DNA from 3 places in the Paraburkholderia sp. BR14312 genome. Region 2 is predicted to be linked to each of the others. Evidence: riboswitches for the same ligand, from Rfam matches in the RefSeq annotation. Region 2 holds a riboswitch; each other region holds the start of a gene.
What was found. A riboswitch is a leader RNA that binds a small molecule or an ion and turns the genes downstream of it on or off. The one in region 2 is predicted to bind cobalamin.
Positions count from the first base shown of each region.

Region 1: another riboswitch for cobalamin. It lies ahead of AB3X98_RS22465 (CbtB domain-containing protein); the one in region 2 lies ahead of AB3X98_RS04040 (porin).
Region 3: another riboswitch for cobalamin. It lies ahead of cobG (precorrin-3B synthase); the one in region 2 lies ahead of AB3X98_RS04040 (porin).

Region 1 is NZ_JBFPKI010000007.1:493,277-499,622, forward strand. It holds gene AB3X98_RS22440 (GlxA family transcriptional regulator) at 1-61, opposite strand, end outside; gene AB3X98_RS22445 (ABC transporter ATP-binding protein) at 218-1,006, opposite strand; gene AB3X98_RS22450 (ABC transporter permease) at 1,030-1,743, opposite strand; gene AB3X98_RS22455 (ABC transporter permease) at 1,757-2,446, opposite strand; gene AB3X98_RS22460 (CbtA family protein) at 2,766-3,518, opposite strand; gene AB3X98_RS22465 (CbtB domain-containing protein) at 3,532-3,750, opposite strand; cobalamin riboswitch at 3,790-3,935, opposite strand; gene AB3X98_RS22470 (histidine phosphatase family protein) at 3,980-4,609, shown strand; gene AB3X98_RS22475 (patatin-like phospholipase family protein) at 4,678-5,715, opposite strand; gene AB3X98_RS22480 (hypothetical protein) at 5,759-6,340, opposite strand.
Region 2 is NZ_JBFPKI010000001.1:893,708-900,053, reverse strand. It holds gene AB3X98_RS04050 (MFS transporter) at 1-1,208, shown strand, start outside; gene AB3X98_RS04045 (phosphatase PAP2 family protein) at 1,366-3,327, shown strand; gene AB3X98_RS04040 (porin) at 3,385-4,479, opposite strand; cobalamin riboswitch at 4,536-4,670, opposite strand; cobalamin riboswitch at 4,761-4,943, shown strand; gene AB3X98_RS04035 (TonB-dependent receptor) at 5,046-6,346, shown strand, end outside.
Region 3 is NZ_JBFPKI010000009.1:331,753-338,098, forward strand. It holds gene AB3X98_RS25950 (sodium:solute symporter) at 1-400, shown strand, start outside; gene AB3X98_RS25955 (glutathione S-transferase family protein) at 462-1,079, opposite strand; gene AB3X98_RS25960 (hypothetical protein) at 1,093-1,458, opposite strand; gene AB3X98_RS25965 (MarR family winged helix-turn-helix transcriptional regulator) at 1,562-2,008, shown strand; gene cobM (precorrin-4 C(11)-methyltransferase) at 2,005-2,742, opposite strand; gene AB3X98_RS25975 (cobalt-precorrin-6A reductase) at 2,739-3,482, opposite strand; gene cbiE (precorrin-6y C5,15-methyltransferase (decarboxylating) subunit CbiE) at 3,479-4,705, opposite strand; cobalamin riboswitch at 4,891-5,078, shown strand; gene cobG (precorrin-3B synthase) at 5,174-6,346, shown strand, end outside.

The sequences.
Region 1 (6,346 bases), on a different contig from region 2:
CGCGGCCGTCGATCTCGTTCGCGAGATTGAGCGCGTCGACGATCGGGCCCACGCCCGACATCGAAACCGGCGGGAGCGCGACGATCGCCACCTGGGTCGTGCGGCCGGCGCGCGCGAGCGGCGCCTGGCCCCCGGGCGCGGCGGCCGGAACTGAAGCGGAAGGAAGAGCGGCGGAACGGACCATCGGCAAGACGCGGCGCGAGACTGAACGCGCCGCTTACTTGAGACTGCCGGAGAGGAACTGACGCAAGCGATCGCTCTTCGGCGCGCCGAGCACATCGGCGGGGGCGCCCTCCTCCTCCGTGCGCCCCTGGTGCAGGAACATCACATGATTCGAGACGTTGCGCGCAAAGCCCATTTCGTGGGTGACGACGATCATCGTGCGGCCCTCTTCGGCGAGCTTTTGCATCACCTTGAGCACTTCGCCCACGAGTTCGGGGTCGAGCGCCGAAGTCGGTTCGTCGAACAGCATCACGTCGGGATGCATCGCGAGCGCGCGCGCAATCGCCACGCGCTGCTGCTGGCCGCCCGAAAGATGCGACGGATATTGCTTCTCCACGCGGGGCGCGAGGCCCACTTTCTCCAGATACTGCCGCGCGCGGTCCTCGGCTTCCTTGCGCGGCACGCCCAGCACGTGGATAGGCGCTTCCATCACGTTCTCGAGCACGTTCATGTGCGACCAGAGGTTGAAGTGCTGGAACACCATCGCGAGCTTGGTGCGGATGCGCTGCAACTGCTTGTGATCGGCCACGTCGAGGTCGCCGTTGCGGCCCGCCTTCGTGCGCACGGCCTCGCCGTCCACGACGATCTCGCCCGCGTTCGGCTTCTCGAGGAAATTGATGCAGCGCAGGAAGGTGCTCTTGCCCGAGCCGCTCGCGCCGATGATGCTGATCACGTCGCCCTTCTTCGCGTCGAGCGAGACGCCCTTGAGCACCTCGTTGTCGCCGTAGCGCTTGTGGATGTCGCGCGCGACGAGCTTGCTATCTGAGGATTGCGTCTGAGCCAAGATGGTCTCCAGTTTCCGGTGAATCAGCGGGTGCGCACGGCGAGATGGCCGAGCCAGCGTTTTTCGGCGCGGCGGAACGCGGCCACCAGCACGAACGATACCGCACAGTAGATCAGCGCCGCGAGGCCGAACGACTCGAACGAGCGGTAGGTGGCCGAGTTGGCGTCGCGCGCGACCTTGAGGATGTCGGGCACCGTCGCGGTGAAGGCCACCGTGGTCGCGTGCAGCATCAGGATCACTTCGTTACTGTACAGCGGCAGTGCGCGGCGCAGCGCCGAAGGCAGGATCACGCGCCAGTACATCGTGAACGGGCTCATGCCGTAGGCGCGAGCCGCTTCCACTTCGCCGTGGGTGGTCGCGCGAATCGCACCCGCGAAGATCTCCGTCGTGTACGCACAGGTGTTGAGCGCGAACGCGAGCACGGCGCAGTTCAGGCCGCTGCGAAAGAACGCGTCGAGCAGCGGCTCCGAACGGATGAATGCGAGACTGTACACGCCCGTGTAGATGAGCAGCAACTGCACGTAGAGCGGCGTGCCGCGAAACACGTAGGTGTAGAAGCGCACCGGCAGCGAGAGCCAGCGGCGGCTCGAGACGCGCGCCACGGCGAGCGGCACCGCGCACACGAACCCGAAGGCGACGGAGATCACGAGCAGCCACAGCGTCATCGCGAGGCCCGAGACATGCTCGCCGTCCCAGTAGAGGAACGCGCGGCCGAATTGCTGGATGATTTCGTTCATGACGGCCTTGTCCTCACAGTTGCGCGTGACGCACGCCCACCGAATAGCGGCGTTCGAGCCAGACGAGCGCGAAGTTCGAGAGCGTGGTGATCGCGAGGTAGATGAGCGCCGCGATCACGAGGAAGAAGAACAGGTTGAAGGTGCTGCGGCCCGCGTCCTGGGCGGCCTTCACGACATCGGCGAGACCGATGATCGACACGAGCGCCGTTGCCTTCACGAGCACCTGCCAGTTGTTGCCGATGCCGGGCAGCGCGAAACGCATCATCTGCGGGAAGAGGATGCGGGCGAACACGCGCGCGCCGCTCATGCCGTAGGCGTGCCCCGCTTCGAGCTGGCCGCGCGGCACCGCGAGAAACGCGCCGCGGAACGTTTCGGTGAAGTACGCGCCGTAAATGAAGCCGAGCGTGACGACGCCGGCCACGAACGGATCGATATCGATCTGCGCCATGCCGAGCGCGTCGGTGGCCTCGTTCACGCCGATCTGGATGCTGTAGAAGAGCAGCAGCATCAGCACGAGGTCGGGCACCGAGCGGATCAGCGTCGTGTAGGCGGTCGCCACGGCGGCGAGCGGCCGGTTGAACGAGAGCTTGGCCGCCGCGCCAGCCAGACCGAGCAGCACGGCCACGCCGAGCGAGAGGAGCGAAAGTTCGATGGTCTGGATCGTGCCGGCGAGCAGCACCGGGCCAAAGCCGTAAAGGATCACGCGCGTCTCCGGAACAAAGTTGTTTTGTCGTTTCGGGCGGCCTCGCGCGGCACGTGGGCGCCGCTGAAACCGATGAACTGGCGCGGATCGTCTCAGTGCAAAATGGATTGCTCAAACTCGTGCGGCGCGGATATTGCAGTGCAGCATTGCCGCGCGACGCGTCGGCGCGTGCGGATCAGGCCCGCACAGCCGCGGGCGCGATGCTTTTGAAAGGCGAAAAAAAATGCCCCGGCACGCGAGGCGCGCGGGGCATTTACGCAAGTTTGGGGTCGCTTTTTCGATAGGCGCGCGGCGTGCGCCCCGGCGACCCCAGCGGAGCTTAAGTGGCGCGCGTTTGCGTGCCGTGTGCGCTGCCCGCACGGGCATTCGCGCCAGGCAGCTTTTCGGCGAGCGCGCCAAACAGCAGGCCGATCGTGGTCCAGAGAATGAGCTGCATACCGATCGACACCGTGCGGAACTTCCACAGCAGCACGGCCGGGAACGCGGCGGGCACCTCGTTGATCGTCGGCAGCGCGAGCTGGACCGCGCCGATCACGACGACGAACAGCACGAGCGCCACGATCGACGCGTTCCAGACGCCCAGACGCGGCACGAAAGCGGCGCGCACCTTGAGCGAGAACACCGACACGGCGATCGAGATCGCGATCATCAGGAAGAAGAGCCCGGTGCGATAGCCGATCGTCTCCGGGTCGCCGACCGAGGGCGGATTCGCCGGATACTTGATGTTCGGCACCAGGTAGATCGCGACGAACGCCGCGAGCGCGAGCCAGGCCGAGAGCGCGCGCGGCGAAAGACGCCCCACGCGACCATTGGCATACGCGAAGACGAGCGCAAAGAGTCCGCCGATCGACGCGCCATAGACCATGACGCCCGTGAAGAGACCGACGCTCGCCTGGGTCTTGCGGCTGACGATTTCGGGCTCGGGCGCTTCGCCCTTCGCGGCGTCGGCTTTCTCCTCGAAGGAGATCGCCTGATCGACCTGGGGCTCGCCCGCGATCTTCGCGAAGCCGAACGTGAGAAGTCCCGCGGCGATGCCTGCGAGCATGCCGCGCACCAGCAACTTGCCAACCATGGTCAGCTCCCGGTCAGTGGCAGGGGAAGCCGAGCAGATGGCGGCCGTCGTGAACGAACTCGTGGACGTACATGCCCGGGAAGATCGACGTGGCGCCCTGCTCGGCGCCCACGAAGTACAGGGCCAGCAGCAGCATGAGGCCGCCGAAGATCGCCCAGGGCAGGATGTCTCGCAGCGCAATGGGCGCCGGCGCGGCCGGGGCGTGCTGCAAGGGGAATGAGGTTTCGGACATGCTGACTTCTCCTGGGGTTACGCGCCCCGCTAGTCGTTGAAAGAGTGGTTCACGACGCGCAGGTCTGACTTCCGTTGCTTCGATGTTTTCGACGGCAACCAGTTACAGTGGCGCGACCGCGCCGGACTTGCACCGGCTTCCGCGTGTCGTGGAGCCTGTATTCTACGCGCTGCGGCGGCCGGCCGCGGCCCGGATGTCAGCTAAAGAGTAGTGAAGCATAAGGAAAAGCATGTCGACGACAGTCTGGCTGGTGAGCCATGCGGCGAACGCTGCGCTGCGCTCGGGCACGTTCCCGCAAGCGCCTGAAGTGCCTGTTGCGGGTGAAGACGCCGAAGCAGCGCTCGACGCGCGCGCACTCGAGGCGCTTGCCGCCTGGCGCGAGCGCTGGCACGCGGGGCTGGCCGGTGGTAATCGCAATGGCGAGGCGCCGCGCGCGCTCACGAGTCCCACCGCGATCGCCCGCGCGAGCGCACGCGCGGCAGGCTTCGCGGGGGCAACGCCAGCTGAAGCGCTCGCCGAAGCCGCCTTCGGTGCATGGCAAGGCCAGCGCCTGACGGATCTCGCGCGTGAAGCGCCCGAGGCCCTTGCGGCCTGGACGCGCGATCCGGGCTTTCGGCCGCCAGGCGGCGGCGAATCGTTCGACGATGTCCGCGCGCGCGTCAGCGCCTGGCTCGATGCGGTGCCCGACTCGGGGCACAACGTGGTCGCCTTCACGCACGCGAGCGTGATCCGGGCGGCGATTCTTCACGCGCTGGGCGCGCCGTCGGAGGGGTTTCGCTCGATCGAAATCGCGCCGCTTTCCGTGACGGCCCTACGCCGCACAGAGCACGGCTGGATTTGGCTCGCGGCGATGAAGTGAGGACCGGAACGGCGCTACCGCCCTGCCCTCGCCGTCGCCGGCATTCTGGATCGGTAGCTAGAAGCGCTCTAGTCCAGCCCCAGCTGTGCCTTGATGGCCGGCATCATGTACTGCACGGCTGCGCGCCCTTCCTCGATGGCGGGCGCGGCGCGATGAAAGTCGAAGATCCCCATGCCGCCCAGGCGCGGCTGGATCAGCACGTCGGCGGGCTCGCCTGCCAGGCGGCTGCGCGTAATGCGCACCTGCATGATGTCGATGCTCTGGGCCACCGAACTCAACACGGAAGGCGCACGCGTGCTAGGCGGCGGCGCCACGCGCACGTCCGGACCGCCAGCCGCGCCGGGGCCTGCAGGCTGCAGCCAGCGCGGAAAGCGCTTGCCATTGCGGCGCAGGAGCGGTTCGGGCCCCGCTTCGCTGTTTTCGGCACCATTGGCGCCGCCGCTGGCCGCCACGGCGGCCGATGCCGCCGTCGCCGCGTCGCTCGCCTCCACGGGCAGCTCGCGCGGCATCGTGTCGATCGCACCGCCCAGGTCGCGGCCGTTGAGAATGTCGTGATTGAGGTCGATGGCGATCACGGTGTCGGCGCGCATCGCACGCGCGGCGGATACCGGCACGGGGTTGCTCAGTCCGCCGTCCACGAGCCACACGCCGTCATGCCAGATCGGCGTGAAGATGCCGGGAATCGCGATCGAAGCGCGCACGGCGTCCACCACGCCGCCTTCGCGCAGCCAGACTTCGCGTCCGGTGTCGAGTTCGGTAGCAACCGCCGTGAACGGCAGCCTCAGGTCATCGATCGAGCGGCCGTTGAACTGGTGCGCAAACAGGTCGATCACTTTGCGCCCGCCGAGCAGCCCGCCCGAAAAACGCAAGTCGAGCAGGCGCACCACTGTCTGCCAGGTCAGCTTGCCTACCCAGTCTTCAAGCCAGTCGAGATCGCCGTTCGCGTACACCGCGCCGACGAGCGCGCCAATCGACGTACCGCATACCACGTCGGGCTTGATGCCCGCTTCCTCGAGCGCGCGAATCGCGCCGATATGCGCCCAGCCGCGCGCAGCGCCACCGCCGAGCACGAGTCCGACACGCTTGGGCCGTCGCCGGTTCATCATGCGCGCCTCCTTGCGTGGCCCTGGGTCGACTGAGTCAACGCAGTCAGCGACCGCGGATCACGTCCGAGCGCGAGGTCGTCGTGACCCGCCCGTCCGGTCCGAAATGCACATTGAAATACGCTTCGGGCGTCACGCCCCCTTCCAGCCACTTCCAGCTCCACACCGTCTCCTTCTTCAAGCGGTAGCCGGCCACTTGCCCGGGTTTACCGAGCAATCGCCGGACCTCGTCCTCACTCATGCCGACGCGGATCTTCGCGAAGTTTTCCGCAGTAAGCGCCTGAGTAATGGCCACGAGCCGCCCGTTCGGACCGATGTCGACCATCCAGGTCTTGAGGCCCTGCGGGCCGCGCGGATATTCGAGGCGGCGCGAGCCGTCGTCGAACACGCGCTCGGTCTCGGGCTTGCCCATTTGCTCGCGCACCTGCTCGAGCGTGGAAACGCCTGGCGTGAGGCCCTTGAGCAGCAGCGCGTCGGGCTTCACGGAATCGAAGAACGCCTTGAATCCCTGCCGGATGGTATCGAGCATGGCATCGAACTGGCGATCGTCGCAGCCGGAAAGCGTGAACGCCGCCGTGGCGGCGCACGCGAGCGCGAGCGAACGCGTGAGTGAAAACGTGGGCTTCATGTCCTT
Region 2 (6,346 bases):
TGATGGGGACGGTATTCGCGACCGTCGCCGACCTATTCCCCGATCCGCGGCTACGCCTGCGCTGGCTGGTATTTGTCTCCTCGGCGTTTGGCCTGGCGAACGTGGTGGGACCCACGCTCGGGGGCATGCTGACCCAGCACGGCAGCTGGCGCCTCGTGTTCTTCGTCAACGTGCCGGTGGGCGTGGCGGCGCTCTTCTTCGTGAATGCTTTCCTGCCGCATCTGCACCATGCCCGCGAAGGCGCGCGGCTGCGTCTCGACTGGCTCGGCGCTTGCGTCGTCGCCGTCACGTTCGGCGCGCTGCAGCTCGGCATCGAGCTTCTGCCGAGGCAAGGCTGGACGACTTCGACGATCGTGCTGGCCGCGATCGTGGTGGTCTGTTCGCTGACGCTTTTCTTCTGGGAAAAGCGCATGGGCTATCCGATCATCCCCGTTGACATGCTGCTCGACCGCAAACTCGGCCCGCTCTTTGCAATGTCGGTGCTCGGCGGATTTGCATTGTTCTCGCTCGTTTTCTACGTGCCGCTGCTGTTCCAGGGCGGCTATGCGATGTCGCCGCGCGCTTCGGGCATGCTGATCACGCCGCTGCTGCTCGGCACAACTGTCGGCAGTTTCGTGAACAATCGCGTGGTCACGCGCATCCGGCGCGCCAATGCGATCCTTTACGTCGGCTTCGCGTTGGCGGCATTCGCGAGCCTCGCGGTGGTGGTGCTGCGAGGCAACGAGCCGCATCTCGTGTGGATGGCGTGCATGGGCGCGAGCGGCCTGGGGCTGGGCCTCGTGGGCACGAGCCTCACGGTCTGCTCGCAGCAGATCGTCTCGCGCGACCATCTCGGCGCCGCCACGGCGATGCTGCAATCGCTGCGCACATTCGGCGGCATGCTGGGCACGGCGATGACGGGCGCGTTGCTCGGCCACGTCTACACCATGGGCGTGAATCGCTCACTCGACTCGTATCAGGCGACGCAATGGTTCAGGTCGTTTGCGAGTCCCGAATTGCTCGTCGACCGCGCCGACCAGGCCGCGCTGATCAGCCGCCTCGTGAGCTCCGGGCATGCCGGCGACGCGATGATGAACTCGGCGCGCAGCGCGCTCGTGGATTCGATCCACATGGGCCTGATCGTCGCTGCCGTGGCCGCGCTGGCCGGCCTGTGTCTTGCGTGGTTCGTGCCGCCCGTGCGGGTCGGTTATCTCGAGGCGCAGCCGTAAATGGACGCCGCGAAATACTTCTACGCACTTCATTTCCATTCCCGTTTAACATCTGCGTAATAAATTGGTAATTAGGGAGTAATCGAGGGTAAGCATAATTCGCCGCCGTCAGTAGAAATAACCACACAGCATCAATCACGACGACGGAGCCCTCAGCATGCCCGCATCACGCCACCGAATTGCACTGCCGGTCTACCTGGCAGTGCTTACCAGCGTTGCCGCGCTGACCGCCTGTGGAGGCGGCAATAGCGATCCCGCCACCACCGCCGCGATTCCCGCGCCGCCAGCCGACCCCGGCTTCGTGGACAACGCACCGATTCCCGACGTACCGGCTTTTGTCGACAACATCGCGACCAACCAGCGCGGCGACGCGCGTTACGCCACGCTCGCGACGAATGCGGGCGTGCGCGTGGTGGCGCGCTTTCTCGATCTCTGGCAGCCGCTCACGCAGCTGGTGGACGCGGGCGTCTCCGCGCCCGCCAACGGCACATTCCCCGCGGTCGTGCAGTCGACGTGGACGGGCGTCCCCACCGACGGCACGCCCAACGGCACGATCCTCAACAGCACCGTGCTGAGCGCGAACATCCAGTATGTCGTGACCGCGACGACCCAGCGCAGCCAGGCGCAGGCCGACGCGGCCTACTACGACGATCGCCGCGGCAAGGGCTACAGCGTGACCGACGGCATGGGGCCGCTCACCGCCGCCTGGCGCTCGGCTGCGCAGCAGACGACGAGCATCACGTCGATTCCCGCGGACGCGACCACGACGCTCTACAGCGACTCGGGCAACAACACGGGCGTGGGCAGCACGAGCAACGCAACCTTCGGCAAGGTGGTCGACCTGCTCAACACGATGGGCAACAATGCTTCCACCGAGCCCGCCAAGCGCTTCTACAAATACGCGCGGCCGTTCCGCTGGAGCACGAGCGTCGTGGTCGACCCCACGCTCGTGCCGGCCATCAGCACGACGCCGTCCACAGACGGCGGCTTCATCAGCGGCCACGAAGCCGAAGCCATGCGCGACGCGATGACCATGGCGTACCTCGTGCCCGAGCGTTACCAGGAAATGGCGAGCCGCGGCCTCGAGCTCGGCGAAAACCGCATTCTCGCGGGCATGCATTCGCCGCTCGACGTGATCGGCGGCCGCATGTTCGCGCTGGCCGCCACTGCCGCGAATCTCTACGATCCCGCGAACGCCACGCTCAAGAGCGCGGCCTATACGCAGGCGCACAGCGCGCTCGAACAGGCCACCGGCACGAGCGCCACGACCTTCCCCGCCTTCGCGCATTCGTCCACGACCGCGACCGACCGCTTTGCCGACTATGCGACCAACAAGTCGGAGTTCGCGCGCCGCATGACGTTCGGTTTCAGCCAGATCGAATCCACCGAAGCGCCGCCCGTCGTGCCCAAGGGCGCCGAGGTACTGCTCGAAACGCGCTTCCCGTACCTGAGCGCCGACCAGCGCCGCATCGTGCTGAAGACGACCGAAGTCGTCTCGGGCTATCCGGTCATGGACGACGCCGAGGGCTGGGGCCGTCTGAACATGTTTAGTGCTGCAGATGGTTATGGTGCGTTCAACGGCAATGTGATCGTGGCGATGGACGCGACCCAGGGCGGCTTCAACGCCGCCGACACCTGGCGCAACGACATCGCCGGCTCGGGCAAGCTCACGCTGCAGGGCAGCGGCACGCTCACGCTTGCGGGCAATAACAGCTACACGGGCGGCTCACAGGTGAGCGGCGGCATGCTCGCTGCAGCGTCGACCACGGCCTTCGGCAACGGCGACGTGTACGTCGGGTCCGGCGGCGGCGTGACCGTGGCGACGAGCGCACCGTTGACGGTGGCGGGCAAGTACACGCAGCTCGACGGCACGACGCTCGAACTCGATATCGACGGCAACGGCGGCGGACGCCTGCGTGTGGGCGGCCAGCTCACGGTGGCGGGCGGCACGCTGCATGTGAAGTTCGTGAACGGCTATACGCCGAAAGCGGGCGACACGATCGACGTGATCGACGGCAGCGGCGCATCGGTGAAATTCGCGACCGTCACGGTCGATGGCTTCAAGGCCACGCCCGTTTATTCTTCGACCGGCGTTTCGGTGAAGCTCTCGGCTTCGTGATGTAGCCACGCAGTATAAAGGCCCCGAATCGCAACGGTTCGGGGCCTTTTTTACGCATCAGAAGCGATGCCGGATGCCCGCGGCCACGAGCACCTGGTTGCGGCCGCCCGACGGGTCGCAGGTGTTGATCATCGCAAGCGCACCGGACGACGCGCGCTGATAGATCGCCTCGGTATAAACGTCCGTGCGTTTGGACAGTTGATAGCCGGCCTGCAGCGCGCCTTGATGCCAATGCGCGGAGGTCGCGCCCGTATAGGCATACATGCCCGCGAGCGAGAACGCTGGCGTCACCTGCCATAGCGCATTCACTTCGTAATTGCTGAATGCGATCGAAGGCAAGGGCGCGCCGCCGTCGGCCTCGCTGACACCGGTATGAATGGAACGCGACCAGGCCGCGCCAAGCGTGACGTCTCCCAGCGCGTAGCTCATGCCCGCGCCGATGGTGTCTTCGCGCTGCACCGCGACCTCGGTCGGCACGAGGCCCGCACCCGGCAGCACCGATGTATCGTACGCACCCACCGAAGAGGCGCCGCGTCCGTTGATGTGCATCCACGCCACGCCTGCGCTGAACGGGCCGCCTTCGTAATGGACGCCGAAGCCGTAAGCGCGATTTTGCGCGAAGCGCCCCGCCTCGTTCGAAAACGCGTACATCGCGCCGGCGCTGAAACCACCGTACGTTGCGCTCGCGTACTTCACGGCGTTCGAGGCGAGCCACGAATTGTTGGCGTTGTCGTTGTCGAACGGATGCGCGAATGCCGTGCCGCCCGCGCCGCCCGTTAGCGTGAACGGGGCGAAGTAGTCGTGCATCGTGTCGTACTGGCGGCCTAGCGTGATCGTGCCGAGTCGTTCGGATTGCAGACCAACGTAGAACGGATGGTCGTTGAAGGCTTCGCCAGAGGTGGCCGAGAAGCCGCGCTCGAGGCGAAAGATCGCGGCGTTGCCGCCGCCGAGGTCCTCAGTGCCCTGCAGGCCCCAGAAGCTGCCGTCGACAAGACCCGAGCCTGCACGATATTGGGTGCGGCCGCCAACGTCGCTGACATAGTCGACGCTCGCGTCCATCTCACCGTACAACGTGACCTGCTGCGCCGAGGCGCCAGCGCCGGTGAATGCCAATGCCGTCCCACCCAGGACGGCGAGAATGTTCTTGTTCATGAGTCGTCTTGTTTGTGTAGGTGGGATTGCGTGGACGAGCGCCGTCCGCCCCCGCTCGATGCGGCGAGGACGTAGCGAGGTCTGACTTCTGGCTCGATTGACCGCCGGTCACAGTGGCGCGACCGCGCCGGATTCTCACCGGCTTCCCTGCTGCGTTTCGCTTGTGCAGCGCCTACGCGCGAAAAACAGCCGCAAGGATAGCGTAAGTTGCGGGAGCAGCCAAACCGGGTGTTTTTGCCACACGACGCTCGTCAAAGGTTGACGCACCGATTGCGCGGCCCTTACCCTTGCGCCCTGATGGTTCCCGGCGACGGGATCAAAAGGGAACGCAGTGCAAGACTGCGGCTGCCCCCGCAACTGTAAGCGGCGAGTCCATGCCAGAGAAGGCCACTGGGAAACCGGGAAGGCCGGCTGCGGATGTCGACCCGCGAGCCAGGAGACCTGCCATCAACCGAGTCCAGCAGCCGCAGCGGGCGGGGATCCCCAATGCGCAAGCACCGCCCGCGTGGCGATCGCCCGTTGCACGGACAGCCCGTATTTCAGGAGCTGTTTCCAGCCACCGCATCATGAAGTTTCGCCAATTCGTATTGACTTCCGCCGCGCTCGCCTGGGCGTGGCAAACCGCGCATGCCGCCGACGCCGCCAATGCATCGTCCGCCCAGGCGCCGCAGCAAGCCGGCGGCGACACCACGCTGCCCAATATCCTCGTCGTGGGCGACGCGCAGCATCTGCCACAATCGTTCGATCAGCGCTATGCAACCACCCAGGTGCTTACGCGCCAGGACCTCGAGCGCGTGTCCCCCGTCGACCCCAGCATCGCGCAGGCGCTCGCCACGCTGCCGGGTGTCACCGTCTCGCAGACCGGCGGCCCGGGGTCGTACACGGGGGTCAGCATTCGCGGCTCGTCGGCCGACCAGGTGGCCGTGTTCATCGACGGCATACGCATAGGCTCCGTCACCACGGGCACGGCAGAATGGGCCGATCTTGCGACTGCCTCGTTCGACCGCGTCGAGGTGATCTCGGGCCCCGCGGCCGCCTCGTTCGGCGCGGACGCCATGGGCGGCGTCGTGCAGCTCTTCACGCGCCATGCGTCGAACCAGCCGAACCAGACCACCGTCTCGTTCGGCGGCGGCTCGAACAAGACCTTCGACTCGCAGGTGCGCACCTCGGGCTCGATCGGCTCGACAGGGCCGCTTTCCGCACTGAGCGGCCTCACCTACTCGTTGGGCCTGCACGACTACAACACGGCGGGCATCGACGCGACGCAGACCGGGGCCTACGGCCACGAAGACGGCCGCAATCCATACCACGCGCAGAACCTCGACGCGCGCCTTGGCTACGCGCACGACAACTGGTCGATCTCGACCTTCGCGCTCTACCACCGCTCCGATCTCTCCTACGACAACGCGGGAGGCAACGACCGGCAGCGCGACACGCAGCTCACGACCGGTCTCGCGTTCCACCTCGACATCACGCCGACCACGCAGCTCGACCAGTCGGTGGGCTACGCGACGGACCGTCAGTTCCTCTATTCGAACGACCCGACGATCCCGACCGACGAAATCGACTCGACGCGCTTTTCCACCTCCACCTCGATCACGCATCAGGAAAGGGGCCACACGCTCTTCGGCATGCCGCTCGACGGCGAGACCAAGCTCGCCTACGACTACACCCGCGAGCTGGCGTTCCTGCCCGTGGACGTGCCGGGCGGGCTGCCCGCGCGCAACGATTCGGCCGTGTCGATGCATCAGTCGACCACGCTCGGACCCGTCACGCTGTTTCTGGCGGGGCGGCACGAAATCGTGCAGGGGCAATCGGTGAATACGGGCAATGTCGCGCTCTCGTGGGCCATCACGCCGGTCTACAC
Region 3 (6,346 bases), on a different contig from region 2:
CGCGCAAGTCGCGAAGCTCGCGCGCGTTTTCGTGCCGGTGATCGCGCTCGTGGCAGTCGGCTTCACGCTCAATGGCGGCGACACCATCGTCGCGCTGCTCCTGATGGGCTACAACTTCGTCACGCAGCTGTTCCCGGCGATGGTGTGCAGCCTCTCCGCGCGCAATCGCGTAACGAAGCAAGGCGCATTCTGCGGCATCGTGGCGGGCGTGCTCGTGGTGATCGTCACGACGCTCACGCATGTGAGCGTGGCTCAGCTGATTCCGTTCGCGCCGGACGCGCTCAAGGACGTCAACATCGGCTTCCTTGCGCTGTTCGTGAACGTGATCGTGCTGGTGGTGGTGAGCACGGTGACGCAGCCGCGCACGCATGTGGATCATGAGCATGCGCGGGCGCATTGATAGGGTGTAACGCGGTAGCGAGGCGGCCCAATCGGCGAGATCCGATTGGGCCGTTTTCCCTTTATGCCGCCTTGCGCGCTTCGGCGATGCGCTGCGGCGCCTCGGGACGCGCGTAGAGGCGTTCGAGATACGCCTGCAAGCGCGGGAAGCCCTCCAGCAGTTGCACTTCGTTGGCCCAGTCCATCAGATACACCGTCACGCAGTCGGCGACCGAAAGCTTGTTGCCGACGATGAACTCGCGTCCTTCGAGGTGCCTTTCGAGCACCGCGGCCATGCTGCTGAAGTCCTCCCGCGCGAGTTCGATATCGGCGGGACTGCGCTTTTCCGGTGGATACAGGAACGAATGCCGCGTGATTCTCCAGAGCGGCTGCTCCAGTTCGGTGACCGCGAACAGGGTCCAGCGATACGCCTGCGCGCGCTCGTCGAGATCCGCGGGCAACAGCGCCTTCTCTGGATATTTATCCGCGAGATACAGCACGATGGCAGCCGATTCGGGAATCACGCGGTCGCCGTCGATCAGCACGGGCACCTTGCCTGCGGGATTGATGCGCAGGTATTCAGGCCGCTTGTGCTCGCCTGCGAGCAGATTGACCGAGATGAATTCGAAATCGGCGTCGACTTCCTTGAGGCCCCATAGCGCGCGCTGCGAACGCGTGCCGGCAAAACCATAGAGTTTCATGACGCGCCTCCGTTCACACACCGGGAATCGGCAGAACGGGCATCACCTCGACGGCCTCGCCCGGAAAAATCGAAAAGTGCGGGTGGCCTTCGAACAGCTTCGCTGCCTCTTCGTGCGATGCAGCACGGAAAACGGTATAGCCGGTTAGCGCGTTAGATGTGTCCGCGATGCCATGCTCGCCAATCGATTTCGTCTTGCCGAGCGGGCCGCCCATATCGACGATCGATGCCTTGTGCTTTTCGACCCACGCGTGCCAGGCCGCAATGCCCTCCTTTTCCTTCGCGTGCCGATCGGCTTCGGAAAGCGCCGCCCATCCCTTCATGCGAGCGTTGTCTTTGGTACCGAGAAAAACAGCGAGAAACAGTTTCTGATCGCTCATGTGTCCTCCAACTGCTGGTCTGGTTGCTGGTCTGAAAACGGGAGCAACGGTATGTCGCCCATCCGGCCTTGACAGCATAGGTTGATATCAACATAATTGCAACATGGCACGCGCAAAGAAACTTCCCTTCGAAACCACGCTATTGGTGTGCGATTGCTGCCTGTGTCTGCATATGCAGCGGGCGGCACGCAATCTCGCGCGCATTTTCGACGACGTGCTGCGTCCGCTCGATCTCACGAACGGGCAGTTTTCGCTGCTGATGTCGCTGAACCGGCCGCATCCGCCCGGTATGAAAGACGTGGCGTCGCTGCTCGCCATGGACCGCACCACCCTCACGGCCGCACTCAAGCCGCTGGAGCGGCGCGGTCTCGTGGTCATCGAGCACGACCCGGAAGACAAGCGCAGCCGTCTGCTGAGCCTCACGGACGAGGGGCATCGGCTGCTCAACGCTGCGTTTCCGCTATGGCAGCAAACGCATGAGGAGATCGAAAAGGAGTTCGCCGAGGGCGAGGTGGACAAGCTGCGCGCGCACTTGCGCGCGCTTTCCTAGTCGTGGCGCTTTTGCGCCCCATACAGCTTCGAATCCGCAAACCCCTCCGCCTCGAGCACGCGCCCTACGAGAATGAGCGCGGTACGCTCGATATCCGTAGCGAGCACCTTCTGCGCGATATCCGCGAGCGTGCCCGTTACGCGTTCCTCGTCGGGCCAGCTCGCGCGATAAATCACCGCGACCGGGCAATCTTCGCCGTAGTGCGGCAGCAATTCCTCGACGATGCGCGCGATATGGCGCACGCCCAGGTGAATCGCGAGCGTCGCTCGGTGACGCGCGAGGTCGCCTAACTGCTCGCCTTCGGGCATCGACGTTTTGGTGGCGTAGCGCGTGAGAATGAGCGTCTGCGAAATGCCGGGCAGCGTGAGTTCGCTGCCGAGCGCCGCCGCGCACGCAGCGGTCGCGGTCACGCCGGGCACGACTTCATAAGGAATACCGAGCATACGCAACCGCCGGATCTGCTCGCCGATCGCGCCATAGAGCGACGGGTCGCCCGAATGCACGCGCGCCACGTCGAAGCCCTGGGCATGCGCGTTTTCGAGCAGCGCGACGATCTCGTCGAGCGTGAGCGGCGCCGTGTCCACCACCTTGTGCGCGCGGTGGCCCTCCAGCACGGCGGGCGGCACGAGCGAGCCCGCGTAGAGAATGACGGGGCAATTGCGCACGAGGCGCTGGCCTTTCACGGTGATCAGTTCAGGATCGCCAGGCCCCGCGCCGATGAAGAAAACGGTCATGCGTGGAAACTCCGCTGAATAGGGTTCGCGAGCGCGTCGATTGCCGCTTGCGCCGACGTGAATTCACGTTGCGCGTCGGGCAGCGGCGGGCGCTGCATCATCACCACGGGCAAGCCCATTTCGCGCGCGACGGCGAGCTTCGCTTCGGTCGCCGCGCCGCCGCTGTTCTTGCTGACCACGACGTCGATGCGCGCTTCGGTAAAGAGCGTGCGCTCGCCAACGGCCGTGAACGGCCCGCGCGCGTCGATGATGCGCGCACGGGCGTGGCCAGGATGCGCTTCGAGGCAACGAACCGTCCAGTGCTGATGCTCCGGCACCTCGTTCAGATGCGCAAGCGGCTCGCGCCCGAGCGTGAAGAGCGGGCGCGCGAACGGCATGACCGCTTCGACCACGCCGGCCCAGCCGCTCACCATGCGCCAGTCGTCGCCGGGCTGCGGCTGCCACGGCGCACGCCGCAGCGCCCAGTACGGCACGTGTGCCGCTTCGCACGCACGCGCCGCGTTGGCGCTGATCTGCGCGGCATAGGGATGCGTGGCGTCGAAAACCAGTGTGATGTTTTCGTCCGCGAGAAAACGCGCGAGCCCTTCGGCTCCGCCAAAGCCGCCCACCCGCACCGCGCAGGCGAGATCGGCGGGCACGCGGCCAAGGCCCGCGAGCGAGTAGACGTGCTGGGGGCCGAGCGTGCGCGCGATCGCCAGCGCATCGCCGGTGCCGCCGAGCAGCAGGATGCGCGCCGTCATGGCTTGACGGCCTCGTAAAGCGTGACGGGCAAGGCCTGACGCCAGGTGTCGAAGCCGCCCAGCGGCTGCGCCTCGCCGATGCCGACGCGCGTGAGCGTGCCGCCGTGCTGCGCGCGCCATGCCACGAGTGCCGCTTCGCTCTGCAACGTCACCGCGTTCGCGACGAGCCGCCCGCCGCTCGCGAGCGCCGCCCAGCACGCGTCCAGCACGCCGGGTACGGTCACGCCGCCGCCGATAAAGACCGCGTCTGGCGCGGCGAGCCCTGCGAGCGCGTCGGGCGCGCGGCCCGCAACGAGTTGCAAACCCGGCACGCCCAACGCCGCGCGATTGTGCTCGATGAAGCGTTGACGCTCGGCGTTCGCCTCGATCGCGATCGCGCGGCAAGCGGCGTGCGAACGCATCCATTCGATGCCGATCGAGCCGCTGCCCGCGCCCACGTCCCACAGCAACGCGCCGGGCGTCGGCGCGAGACGCGCGAGCGTGAGCGCGCGCACGTCGCGCTTCGTAATCTGACCGTCGTGTCGGTAGGCGTCGTCGGGAAGCCCTGGCGTGAGCGTCCAGCCGCGCGCGGGCGTCTGCGCACTATCGCTTTCGCATTCGAACGCGACCAGATTGAGCGCCGCGGCTTCTTCAACGTGCCACGCATCGGCGCGGCCTTCTATGCGGCGTTCGAGCGGGCCGCCCAGATGCTCGAACACGGCAAGACGCGTGGCGCCGAAGCCCGCTTCGGCGAGCAACGCGGCAAGCGCCGCGGGCGTGCGCCCATCCGCGCTCAACGCGAGCACGCGCGAGCGCGCGTAGAGATGGCGGCGCAGCGCATCGAGCGGACGACCGACGAGCGAGACCATCGCCGTATCTTGCAGCGCCCACCCCTTGCGCGCCGCCGCGAGCGAGAGCGACGACGGCGCGGGCAGCACGCGCATTTCACCGGGCACCACGCGGCGCGCGAGCGTCGCGCCCACGCCGAACAGCATGGGGTCGCCGCTCGCGAGCACGCATACGGACTGATTCGACTCGCGGTACGCAAGCAGCGCCTCGACGCTAAACGGCTGGGGCCACGCTTCGCGCCGTGCACGCACGCGCGAGGGCAGCATCGCCAGATGGCGTTCGCCACCCGTCACGATGGCCGCGTCGAACAGCACGCGCCGCGCGTCGCGCCCGAGCCCCGCGTATCCATCGTCGCCGATGCCCACCACCGTCAGCCATGCCTGCGTGCCCTGCATTCGCTCTCCCGCCGTTGCCTGTTTCTCTACACCGCCACGGACCCGCAGCCCTATTGTGGGGCGGAGCACGCGTGAAAACGGGCATAATACCGTGTCCGCCGGCGCCTTTAAGGCAGTTTTGCATGGGACCGGAGCTTTGCATGGGACCGGAGTAAGCGCTGAAGCGCTAACTCCGGATCGCAGCTTTGCATGGGACCGGAGTAAGCGCTGAAGCGCTAACTCCGGATCGCAATCAGGGAACACAGCAAGCTGTGGCCGCCCCGCGACTGTGAGCAGCGAGACCGCATCCACCCGAGCCACTGGTTTTACCGGGAAGGCCGATGCGGTTCACGTCCTGCGAGCCAGGAGACCTGCCGGCCGACTGTTCGCGCGAACCCATATCGGACGGGGTGTACCGATACCGCTGCCGTTTCCCGCCTGCCGTGCGGGCAACGCGCCGCTCCAGCGTGATGCTTACCCGGTAATGCCTTGAAACACGAAACGAAGCCTGTCTCGCCCGCTGCCGCATTGGCCGTGCTCCGCCCCTCGGCGTGCCCGGGGCTCCTGCGCGTGGCCGCGGCGCGCGACGGCGGCCTGTGCCGCATCCGCCTGCCTGGCAGCGCGCTGAGCGCCGCGCGTGCGCGGGCCCTCGCCGACGCAGCGTCGACGCACGCGAACGGCGTACTCGAACTGACCAATCGCGCGAACGTGCAGATTCGCGGCGTGCGCGCCGGCGAAGAAGCGGCATTGAGCGCCGCGCTGATCGACGCAGGCCTCGGCCCTGCCGGCATCGACGCCGCGAGCCCGGTCGAGCGTGCATGCGCCGCCGACGAATTGCGCAACGTGATGCTGAGCCCGCTCGCGGGCCTCGACCCTGACGCGTTGTGGGACACGACGGAACTCGCCGCCGCGCTCATCGACATGATGCAGCGCGAGCCACGCTTCGCCGCACTCTCGCCCAAGTTCGCGCTGCAACTCGACGGCGGTGAACGTGTGGCGATGCTCGAGCATCCGCACGACATCTGGCTCGCCGCGCTGCCTTATGGCGCAACGGTGCGCTTCGCGCTGGGGCTCGCAGGTTGCCCCACGGCGCAGCCAGTCGGCACGCTCGCGGCCGAAGACGTTTGCGCATCGATGCGCGCGCTGTTGCATGCGTTCCTCGATCTCGCGGACGCGGACGCCACCCGCATGCGCGACGTCCTCGCCACTCATTCGCTCGATGCGCTGCTACAGCGCGCGCAACAGCATGGCGAATGCGCGCTGACGCGTGACGACGCCACGCTGCACGCGTGGCGCCGCGCGGCGAGTCCAGCCGACCTGCGCCTCGGCGCGCACGCGCTGCACGCCGACGGCCGCAGCTACGTGGGCGCGCAGCCCGCGCTCGGCCGTATCGACGCGCCAACGCTGCGCGCACTCGCCGCGCTCGCGGAAGACTCGGGCGATGCGACGCTGCGCGTGACGCCCTGGCAAGGCGTGCTGCTGCCGAACGTGCCCGCGCACGCCATGCCCGCCGCGCTCGAACGCCTGCACGCGCTCGGTCTCATCGTCTCGCGCGCCGACCCGCTCGCGCGCCTGATCGCGTGCACCGGCTCGACGGGATGCGCAAAAAGCCGCGCGGACACGAAAGCCGACGCCCAGCGCCTCGCCGCCCTGCTGCCGCCC